DNA from 3 places in the Idiomarina sp. HB genome. Region 1 is predicted to be linked to each of the others. Evidence: predicted binding sites of a transcription regulator. Region 1 holds the regulator's gene; each other region holds the start of a gene.
What was found. Region 1 encodes MetJ, which represses methionine synthesis genes. Its sites were predicted from a motif close to TAGACGTCTAGACGTCTA; they were not measured.

Region 1 (3,282 bases):
TCAATACGTAAGGGCGCGCCAGGCGGTCGAAGTCATCTGCCCACTGGGTCAGTTCAACGCCGTTGTAATCCAGCCATAAACGGCGGGAGTTGGCTATGCCAATAACGCGAACGTCCATCACCTGATTAATGCGATCTCGTTGTTGTCTGAACAGCTCCAACCAGGCTGTACCAATATTGCCACGGCCAATAACCAGCACACCCAGACTGCGGCGGTAGTTAAATAATTGACTGTGTAAACGGTTCAGTAAACGGTTATCAAGCTTCTGCTCTAAAATAGCCACAGCGGAGTCGCCGTTCTGAGTTAAGGCAAAGCGGCGTACTTTTTGTTCTGAAAGCTGGAGCTTAAAGGTCGAAAACTGATCGGTTTCCTGAATGCGGTTACCGACTATAGCGACCATGGAGTAACCGCGAATTTGAGTGATGGCATCACCCGCGCCCAGACTGTCCAGCCAGCCGGTCAGATAGTCTAAGTGGTTTTGGTGAAAGACCAGATACTGCTGATGATTTTCCGGCTCAGTCCAACTGACCAGCGGTTCTAACTCCAGTTCATCCAGGCGCTTTACTAAAGCCTTGTCCTGCAACTCAACTTTAAACAGAACCACTTCGGACAAAGACGTGAAAACTTTGCCGCGGGGCTGCGTATTCTGGAACTGACCAATGCGGGTTTGCTGGTTTTCTACTTTTAAGCTGGAACGTACCGATATGACCATGCGTTGACGGTCGACCGGCTGAAAGGTTCTTGGGTGCAGAACCGGGCTGCCAAGTCTTGCCAGTTCCTCGGCTTCGGTCCAGTCCAGTGTGGGCAAACTGACGACACGTTCAACTTTACGAGGATCCGCCGAGTAAACACCGGCAACGTCCTTCCATATGGTGACCTGGCGAGCATCGAGCAAGCTACCCACCAGCGTAGCTGAGTAGTCACTGCCGTTGCGACCCAGAGTCAAGCTTTCGCCGTTTAAGCCCCGTGCAATAAAACCGGTGACAATAAAGCGGGTGCCGGAATGAGGAGCTACCCGCAGTAGTAGCTTTTCACGGGAATGCTCAACCTGAATCACAGGCTCTGGAGCATCCGCTGCCAGTAAGAAGTCGCGGGCATCAATGTGATCGGCCCGGGTGCCCTGTTTTTGCAGCAGCGCAGATAATAAGCGTGCCGACCAAAGTTCACCGTAGGACAGCAGCTCGGCGTTATGAGCAATGTCTTCGTCACCGGCTAACCAACGACGCCAGCGAGTGAAGTCCTGTTGTGACTGTTGCAGCAATTGCTGTTGTAAATCGCCACTTAATAACTCAGTGATAAGTCCTTGCTGAAAATTCTCCAGCTGATCGAGCAGAATACTGGCGGTATCGCCCGGCTGCGGTTTGGCGTTTATAATAGCCAGAATACGATTGGTCGTATCACCAGCGGCGGAAACTACGACAAGATCGCTCGCGCCGGCGTATTCCGTTACAATGCGGGCCACACGTCGATAGCAAAAGGCGTCGGCAAGACTGCTTCCGCCAAACTTGTGTACCTGAACACTGTCGGCAACGGCCTGCTTTTGCTCCTCTGTGAGCTGTGTTGTTGTCATTCCGCCTTCCTTAACTACTCGCATGGATTGGGTTACTGCTACTAAGGCTAAAATATTGTCAGACAAATGTCAGCAACTTTTAGCCATCTAGACGGATAAAATTTGACGGGGTCGCTCAGTCGGGTACAATTCATTACAACTTACAGGGTTTTGTCTGACATCAGAGCAATGAATATGAAATGGAACGGCGAATACATTTACCCGTATGCTGAACACGGTCGTAAGAGTCAGCAGGTTAAGAAAGTTACGGTCTCAATTCCTACTCGGGTATTAAAAGTACTGACTGATGAGCGGACCCGTCGCCAAATCAATAATTTGCGTCATGCTACCAACAGCGAACTGCTGTGTGAGGCGTTTTTACACGCTTTTACCGGTCAGCCGCTGCCCGAAGATGAAGACTTGCAAAAATCGAACTCGAATAAAATACCCAAAGCCGTGCGGGAAGAGCTGGAAGCCAGAGGCTTGCCCATCCCCACGGATGACGAATTGGACGATTAATCCTGCATATAATTTTCTGGTAAATCGATTTTCGCCGCGCCGGATTTCACGGCGGCTTCAGCAACGGCGCGAGCCACACGCTGGCACAAGCGTGGGTCGATAGGCTTAGGAATAATGTAGTTGCGGCCGAAGTTTAATTCTTTGACATCGGCTGCTTTTAGCACGGAGTCGGGCACGGGCTCTTTCGCCAACTGGCGAATGGCCTCTACCGCTGCCACCTTCATTTCATCGTTAATGGCTGTTGCCCGCACATCTAATGCTCCGCGGAACATAAAAGGGAAACAGAGTACATTGTTCACCTGGTTCGGATAGTCCGAACGGCCAGTTCCCATAATTAAGTCGTCCCGTGCTGCCATAGCAACTTCCGGTTTAATTTCCGGATCAGGGTTTGAGCAGGCAAAAATAACCGGGTTAGGTGCCATTAGCTTCAGCTCTTCCGGGCTGAGCAGGTCTGGGCCTGAAACGCCAACAAAGATATCAGCACCCTCAATAACATCTTTTAGCGTGCGCTTATCGGTATTGTTAGCGAACAGTTGCTTGTATTCGTTTAAGTCGTCACGGCGGGTGTGAATAACGCCTTTAGAATCGAGCATGTAAATGTGTTCACGCTGTGCACCGCATTTAATCAGAAGCTCCATACAGGCAATTGCTGCTGCGCCGGCACCGAGACAAACAATGCGGGACTCGGCCAGTTTTTTGCCCTGAATTTCCAGCGCGTTAAGCATACCGGCTGCGGTAACAATGGCAGTACCGTGTTGGTCGTCATGGAATACCGGTACATTGCAGCGCTCTATTAAGGCCTGCTCAATTTCAAAACACTCAGGCGCTTTAATGTCTTCTAAGTTAATACCGCCAAAGGTATCAGCAATGTTGGCAACCGTATTGATAAAGTCCTGCGTGGTACGGTGACTGACTTCAATATCAATGGAATCCAGCCCGGCGAAGCGTTTGAACAAAAGCGCTTTACCTTCCATGACCGGTTTTGACGCTAGTGGCCCCAAATTACCCAGACCGAGAATAGCCGTACCGTTGGTAATAACAGCAACCATGTTGCCTTTAGCTGTGTACTTGTAGGCATTGTCCGGGTCTTGCGAGATTTCCCGAACCGGCTCTGCTACGCCCGGGCTGTAGGCCAGCGCTAAATCTTTACTGGTTTCAGCAGGGGTGGTGAGTTCAACGGAAATTTTACCCGGGGTCGGGTATTGATGGTAATC
Region 2 (3,282 bases), on a different contig from region 1:
GCGGGTGTTCTTGTTCATAAGCCACCCAGCGTTTGTTCCACGAAGACTCAACCGCTGCGCCTTTATCGACCGCAGACCATTTTTGGTAAACATCGGCCGGCACTTCAAAGGCTTCGTGTGGCCAGTTCAACTGTTTGCGCGCTGCTGCAATCTCGTCATCGCCCAAAGGTGCACCGTGGCAGCTTTCAGAGCCTTGTTTGTTCGGTGCGCCATAGCCAATCACCGTTTTGCAAATGATCAGAGTCGGTTTATCTTCGTTAGCACGGGCTTCATCAATAGCCCGGGTGATGGCTGCTGAGTCGTGTCCGTCGACTTTATTGACTACGTGCCAGCCATAAGACTCAAAGCGCTTCGCAGTATCGTCGGTAAACCAGCCTTCAACTTCGCCATCAATGGAAATGCCGTTGTCATCGTAAAACGCGATGAGCTTACCTAAGCCTAAGGTACCCGCCAGTGAACAAGCTTCGTGAGAGATGCCTTCCATTAAACAGCCATCACCCAGGAAAGTGTAGGTGTGGTGGTCAACAATTTCGTGGTTTTCACGATTAAACTGCGCGGCTAATACTTTCTCGGCCAGTGCCATACCTACCGCATTTGCAAGCCCTTGCCCCAACGGCCCGGTGGTAGTTTCCACACCAGGGGTATAACCATATTCAGGGTGACCCGGGGTTTTTGAGTCTAACTGACGGAATTGCTTTAAATCATCAATACTCAGGTCATAACATGAGAGGTGTAACAGCGAGTAGATCAGCATTGAGCCGTGCCCGTTTGATAAAACAAAACGGTCGCGGTCAGCCCAGCTCGGGTTATTAGGGTTATGTTTCAGGTAGTCACGCCATAGCACTTCGGCGATATCTGCCATACCCATGGGCGCTCCCGGGTGGCCGGACTTAGCTTTTTGAACTGCATCCATACTAAGCGCGCGGATAGCATTGGCGAGATATTGACGATCTGACATGAAAAACCCCCTGGAAGATGAAGAGCAACTTGCGATGCGCGTATTCTCCACATTTCAGGGGGTACAAGCAAATTTATAGGCAAAATTTTGTTTAAATATCAGCCTGTAAATCGGCGGCTTTGTCCGTTTGCTCCCACGGCAGGTTATCACGGCCAAAGTGCCCGTATGCCGCTGTCTGCTTATAAATTGGGCGTTCCAGGTCAAGCATTTTGATTAATCCGTAAGGACGTAAGTCAAAATGACGGCGCACCAGCGCAATTAACTGCTCTTCTGAGTGCTTAGACGTTCCGAAGGTATCAATGCTAATAGAGGTTGGTTCAGCAACACCAATAGCGTAAGAAATTTGCAGTTCGCAACGCTCTGCTAAACCGGCTGCAACCAGGTTCTTAGCAACATAACGCGCCGCATAAGCCGCACTACGGTCAACTTTTGACGGGTCTTTACCTGAGAAAGCACCACCACCGTGACGCGCCATACCGCCATAGGTATCGACAATGATCTTACGACCCGTCAAACCGCAGTCGCCCATAGGCCCACCAACAACGAAACGTCCGGTTGGGTTAATATGGAATTGCGTATCTTTGGAAATCCACTGCTCCGGCAATACAGGTTTAATGATTTCTTCCATAACCGCTTCGCGCAGCGTTTCCTGAGTAATGTCTTCTCGGTGTTGAGTTGACAGAACCACGGTATCAATAGCGACCGGCTTGCCGTTCTCGTAAACGAAGGTTAGCTGGCTTTTGGCGTCAGGACGCAGCCAGTCAAGGGTGCCATTGTTACGCACTTCCGACTGACGCTGCATAACGCGGTGCGCATAAGTAATTGGCGCAGGCATTAAAACAGAGGTTTCATTAGAAGCATAGCCGAACATCAGGCCCTGATCACCAGCGCCCTGCTCTTCGGGATGAGCGCGATCAACACCCTGGTTGATATCGCCACTTTGTTTACCAATGGCGTTCAATACCGCACACGATGCGCCGTCAAAACCCATATCAGAATGTCGGTAACCGATATCTTTGACGGTCTCGCGGGCCAGGTCTTCAACATCCACCCAGGCATTTGTTGAGATTTCGCCGCCAACCAGCACCATACCGGTTTTTACATAGGTTTCACAGGCAACACGGGCTTTCGGGTCTTTTGCTAAAATTGCGTCTAAAACCGCATCGGATATCTGGTCGGCAATTTTGTCCGGATGCCCTTCGGACACTGACTCTGAGGTAAACAGGTGACGTGACATATGCCCACTATTCCTTTATTTTGATGAAATCACTCAATACTGGTTGCATAATGTAACCGATCACTCTGTTTTTTTCTACTTCTGGACGTCTAAAAGTCCGAATAAGGCTGACGACATGCGAGTACCGCGGATTTATCACCCCGCCTCTATAAATTTACAAACTGAAACCGAACTGAGCTCGGATGCATTCCAGCACCTGATCAAAGTATTGCGCTTGAACGTAGGTGATAACATTGCTTTATTTAACGGTGACGGACAAGACTACGAGGCGACCATAACCTCGGTTCAAAAAAAGTCTGCGTATTTTCTTGCAACCGGCAGCAAGGTAAATGATTCAGAGTCGCCTGTCAGCGTGCATCTTGCTCAGGTCATTTCACGCGGTGACCGCATGGACTTTGTTCTGCAAAAGTCAGTCGAACTGGGCGTTACCGAAATTACGCCGCTGTTCAGTGAACGTTGCGGCGTTAAACTCAGTGGTGACAGGCTGGAGAAAAAGCAGCAGCAGTGGCAAAAAATTGTACGCTCAGCTTGTGAACAATGTGGTCGCAGTGTGGTTCCTGAGGTTAAACCAGCCCAGCAATTCAGCGACTTTATTGAAAGCACATTTGCCGGGCTTCGTCTGACTTTAGACCCGACTGCGACAAAACCGCTTTCATCGTTTCAACACGCCGAAAAGGGGATACAATTGCTCATTGGGCCCGAAGGTGGGTTTACTGACGATGAAGTCAGTGCTGCTGAACAGCAAGGGTTTAATCCAATGCGTTTAGGTCCTCGTGTATTAAGAACAGAAACCGCCGCGCTATCAGCGCTGACCACCGTGCAATATCAGTTTGGCGACTTAGGTTAAAGGAGTTTACATGAAAAAGTTAGCTATGGTGATGGACCCAATCGCCGCTGTAAAAACCGAAAAAGACACCAGTTTCCGCTTACTGCTGGAAGCGCAGGCTCGCGGCTATCAATGTTTTTATCTGGAAATGGGCGACTTAGTTATTGATAACGGTCAACCAATGGCCTTTGCTCGGGAAGTTCGTGTTCAGGATCAAAAAAGCGACTTTTACAATTTAAGTGACAGCCAGTACCGCCCGCT
Region 3 (3,282 bases), on a different contig from region 1:
ATGGTCCAGCATGACATACTCTACCGTTACTTTACGCTGAGCTTTTGACTGCTCAACATAACGACGGCTCGATGCCAGAAATTCTTCAATATTGTACTTCTTATTAACAGGTACAATTTCGTTACGGAGTTCATCGTCTGGTGCATGCAGCGAAATAGCCAGCATGACATCAATGCGTTCACGTAATTTTTCCAACGCGGGAACAACACCGGAAGTACTTAAAGTGACACGACGCTTTGATAAACCAAAGCCCAGGTCATCTAACATTAACTCCATTGCCGGAACAACATTATTTAAGTTAAGCAGTGGTTCACCCATGCCCATCATGACAACGTTCGTTACGGGTTTAATTCCGGTTTTTCCATAAGCCCCTAACAGCTGGTTCACCCGCCACACCTGGCCGATAATTTCTGCCACACTGAGGTTACGGTTAAAGCCCTGAGCCCCTGTGGAACAGAAAGTGCACTCTAATGCACAACCAACCTGAGAAGACACGCACAAAGTAGCGCGGTCACCTTCGGGTATCCATACCGTTTCCACGTCCTGACCGTCAAACAAAGTCATCGCGAACTTAATGGTGCCATCTGACGACTGCTGTTGTTCACGAATTTCAGGTGCGCGAATCTCGGCTACTTGCTTGAGCTTTTCACGCAAAGCTTTATTGAGATTCGTCATCTCATCAAAGTCATCGACACAAAAGTGATACAGCCATTTCATAACCTGTTCGGCACGAAACGGTTTCTCACCCATTTCACGAAAGAATTCTTTAATCCCCTCACGATTCAGGTCGAGTAAGTTCACTTTTTTATCTATTGCGTTGGTCATAAAGCTCCAGTGTTCTGATGTAGCCTGACGTTTCCGTCAGGCCATATTTTCTTACGTCTTAACGAGTGCGCTGGCAAACTTCTTCGTCGCTGAAGAAGTAAGAGATTTCGCGCGCAGCAGATTCAGTTGCATCTGAACCGTGTACCGCATTTTCGTCTATAGTTTCAGCATAGTCGGCACGGATAGTTCCTGCCAGTGCTTCTGCAGGATTCGTAGCACCCATAATGTCACGGTTTTTACGCACAGCGTCTTCACCTTCAAGAACCTGAACAACGATAGGACCTGAAGTCATGAATTCAACCAAAGCGCCAAAGAAAGGACGCTCTTTGTGTTCAGCGTAGAAACCTTCCGCCTGTTCTTTGCTTAAGTGCATCATTTTAGCACCAACAATGCGAAGGCCAGCAGATTCAAAACGGTTGTAGATAGCGCCGATTAAGTTTTTTGCAACTGCATCAGGCTTGATAATTGATAGAGTGCGCTCTAAAGCCATGGTTATAAACTCCAATAAAATAAAGGGATAAATTAGTCGCGCGGATTATACGTGAGATCAGCGCAGAAATCGAATACCCAGTGATTGTTTTTTCACTTATTCTCAGCTAGGATGCTAAAACAAATTAGCCATATAGACGTCTATTTGACGATAAGGAGTTCTGACATGGCGAACAATGAATACCAACAAGCTACTCTGGGCGGCGGCTGCTTCTGGTGTGTTGAGTCTGCCTTCCTTCAGGTAAAAGGCATTCAGTCGGTTAAATCCGGCTACACGGGTGGTCATACGCCAAACCCCACTTACGAACAAGTTTGCACGGGAAACACGGGCCACGCAGAAGTCGCTCAACTCCAGTACGATCCGGAGCAGATCTCTTACCGTCAAATCTTAGAAATCTTTTTCACCCTGCACGATCCTACTCAGGTGAATCGCCAGGGTAACGATGTTGGCACGCAATATCGCACATCGATTTTCTATCATAATGACGAGCAAAAACGAGAAGCCGAGAAAATTATTGCTGAGCTAGAGGCTGACGATGCATTTGCAGCGCCTATAGTAACGGAAGTCACCGAGTTAGGGACCTTTTATCCGGCGGAGGATTACCACGAAAACTACTACGCCAGAAACCCGGAAAACCCGTATTGTCAGGCGGTCATTTCACCTAAACTGGCTAAATTCCGCAAAACCTTTGCCGGCCTGCTGAAAGACTAAGCAGCCCCTCGCAAGGTACCGATAGTGCGGTGGATAAGCTCTACTGCACTGTCGATATCGTCTTCGGACGTATAACGGCCAATACTAAAGCGCAATGAGCTCATTGCCAGCTCATGTTCAATGCCTAATGCTCTCAGCACATACGAAGGTTCAACGCTGGCCGACGTGCAGGCCGAGCCCGACGAAAGCGCAAGATCTTTTAACGCCATTAGCAGCAGTTCACCATCAACTCCGGCAAAGCTGATATTGGTAATATGCGGAACCCGTTGCTGGTCAGAGCCATTCAGGGTTACACCTTCTAGCTGACTAACACCCTTCCATAACCGCTGCTGCAGGTTTTTAACCCGCACAGGCTCCAGCTCCAGCTCATTACGAGCAATTTCAGCCGCAACGCCCATGCCGACAATCTGGTGGGTTGGTAAGGTACCCGAACGCATACCCCGTTCGTGACCGCCGCCATGCATTTGCGCAAGTAGCCGAACTCTGGGCGTACGACGCACATAGAGCGCCCCAATACCTTTAGGGCCATACATTTTGTGAGCAGAAAGTGACATTAAATCGACCGGCAACTCAGCCATATCCATAGAAACTTTACCGGAAGCCTGGGCAGCATCAACGTGGAATAAGGTGCCATTTTCACGACAAAGCTGCCCAATAGCAGCAATGTCCTGAATAACGCCAACTTCATTATTAACCAGCATAACGCTTACCAGGACGGTATCTTCACGCAGAGCTGAGCGGAACAAATCCATATCCAGCAGTCCGTCGCTGCCAACGTCCAGGTAAGTAACTTCAAAGCCTTCTTTTTCTAACTGAACGCAAGTATCTAATACTGCCTTGTGTTCAGTTTTCAGCGTAATAATATGCTTGCCTTTATCTGAGTAATACTGAGCCGCACCTTTTATTGCCAGGTTATCCGATTCAGTAGCGCCGGAGGTAAACACAATTTCGCGCGCGTCGGCATTGATTAAATCAGCAACCTGATGCCGGGCAACATCAACGGCTTCCTCAGCCTGCCAGCCGTATTTATGTGAACGTGACGCGGGGTTTCCGAAGAGACCATCCTGAGTTAAACAGCCCATCATCTTCTCTGCTACAACAGGATCTACAGGGGTGGTTGCAGCATAATCAAAATAAAGGGGTAGCTTGGGCACTTCGTTGCTCCTGACAAACTAAAGACAATATTAAAGATGTGAGTTTAACTTAATCTCTTCTTCACTTTTATTATGAAGTGAATTTTGCCGACTCAGAACATC

Region 2: the regulator MetJ is predicted to act here: its motif matches at 2,278-2,295, upstream of metK (methionine adenosyltransferase).
Region 3: the regulator MetJ is predicted to act here: its motif matches at 1,441-1,458, upstream of msrA (peptide-methionine (S)-S-oxide reductase MsrA).

What each region holds. Positions count from the first base shown of each region.
Region 1 is NZ_JAYLVU010000004.1:109,390-112,671, forward strand. Features, by position in the region: gene VBY75_RS11590 (bifunctional aspartate kinase/homoserine dehydrogenase II) at 1-1,570, opposite strand, end outside; gene metJ (met regulon transcriptional regulator MetJ) at 1,745-2,068, shown strand; gene VBY75_RS11600 (malic enzyme-like NAD(P)-binding protein) at 2,065-3,282, opposite strand, start outside.
Region 2 is NZ_JAYLVU010000003.1:311,270-314,551, forward strand. Features, by position in the region: gene tkt (transketolase) at 1-958, opposite strand, end outside; gene metK (methionine adenosyltransferase) at 1,050-2,195, opposite strand; gene VBY75_RS10805 (16S rRNA (uracil(1498)-N(3))-methyltransferase) at 2,311-3,042, shown strand; gene gshB (glutathione synthase) at 3,053-3,282, shown strand, end outside.
Region 3 is NZ_JAYLVU010000003.1:146,855-150,136, forward strand. Features, by position in the region: gene VBY75_RS10030 (bifunctional tRNA (adenosine(37)-C2)-methyltransferase TrmG/ribosomal RNA large subunit methyltransferase RlmN) at 1-825, opposite strand, end outside; gene ndk (nucleoside-diphosphate kinase) at 884-1,315, opposite strand; gene msrA (peptide-methionine (S)-S-oxide reductase MsrA) at 1,481-2,026, shown strand; gene VBY75_RS10045 (IscS subfamily cysteine desulfurase) at 2,023-3,180, opposite strand; gene iscR (Fe-S cluster assembly transcriptional regulator IscR) at 3,211-3,282, opposite strand, start outside.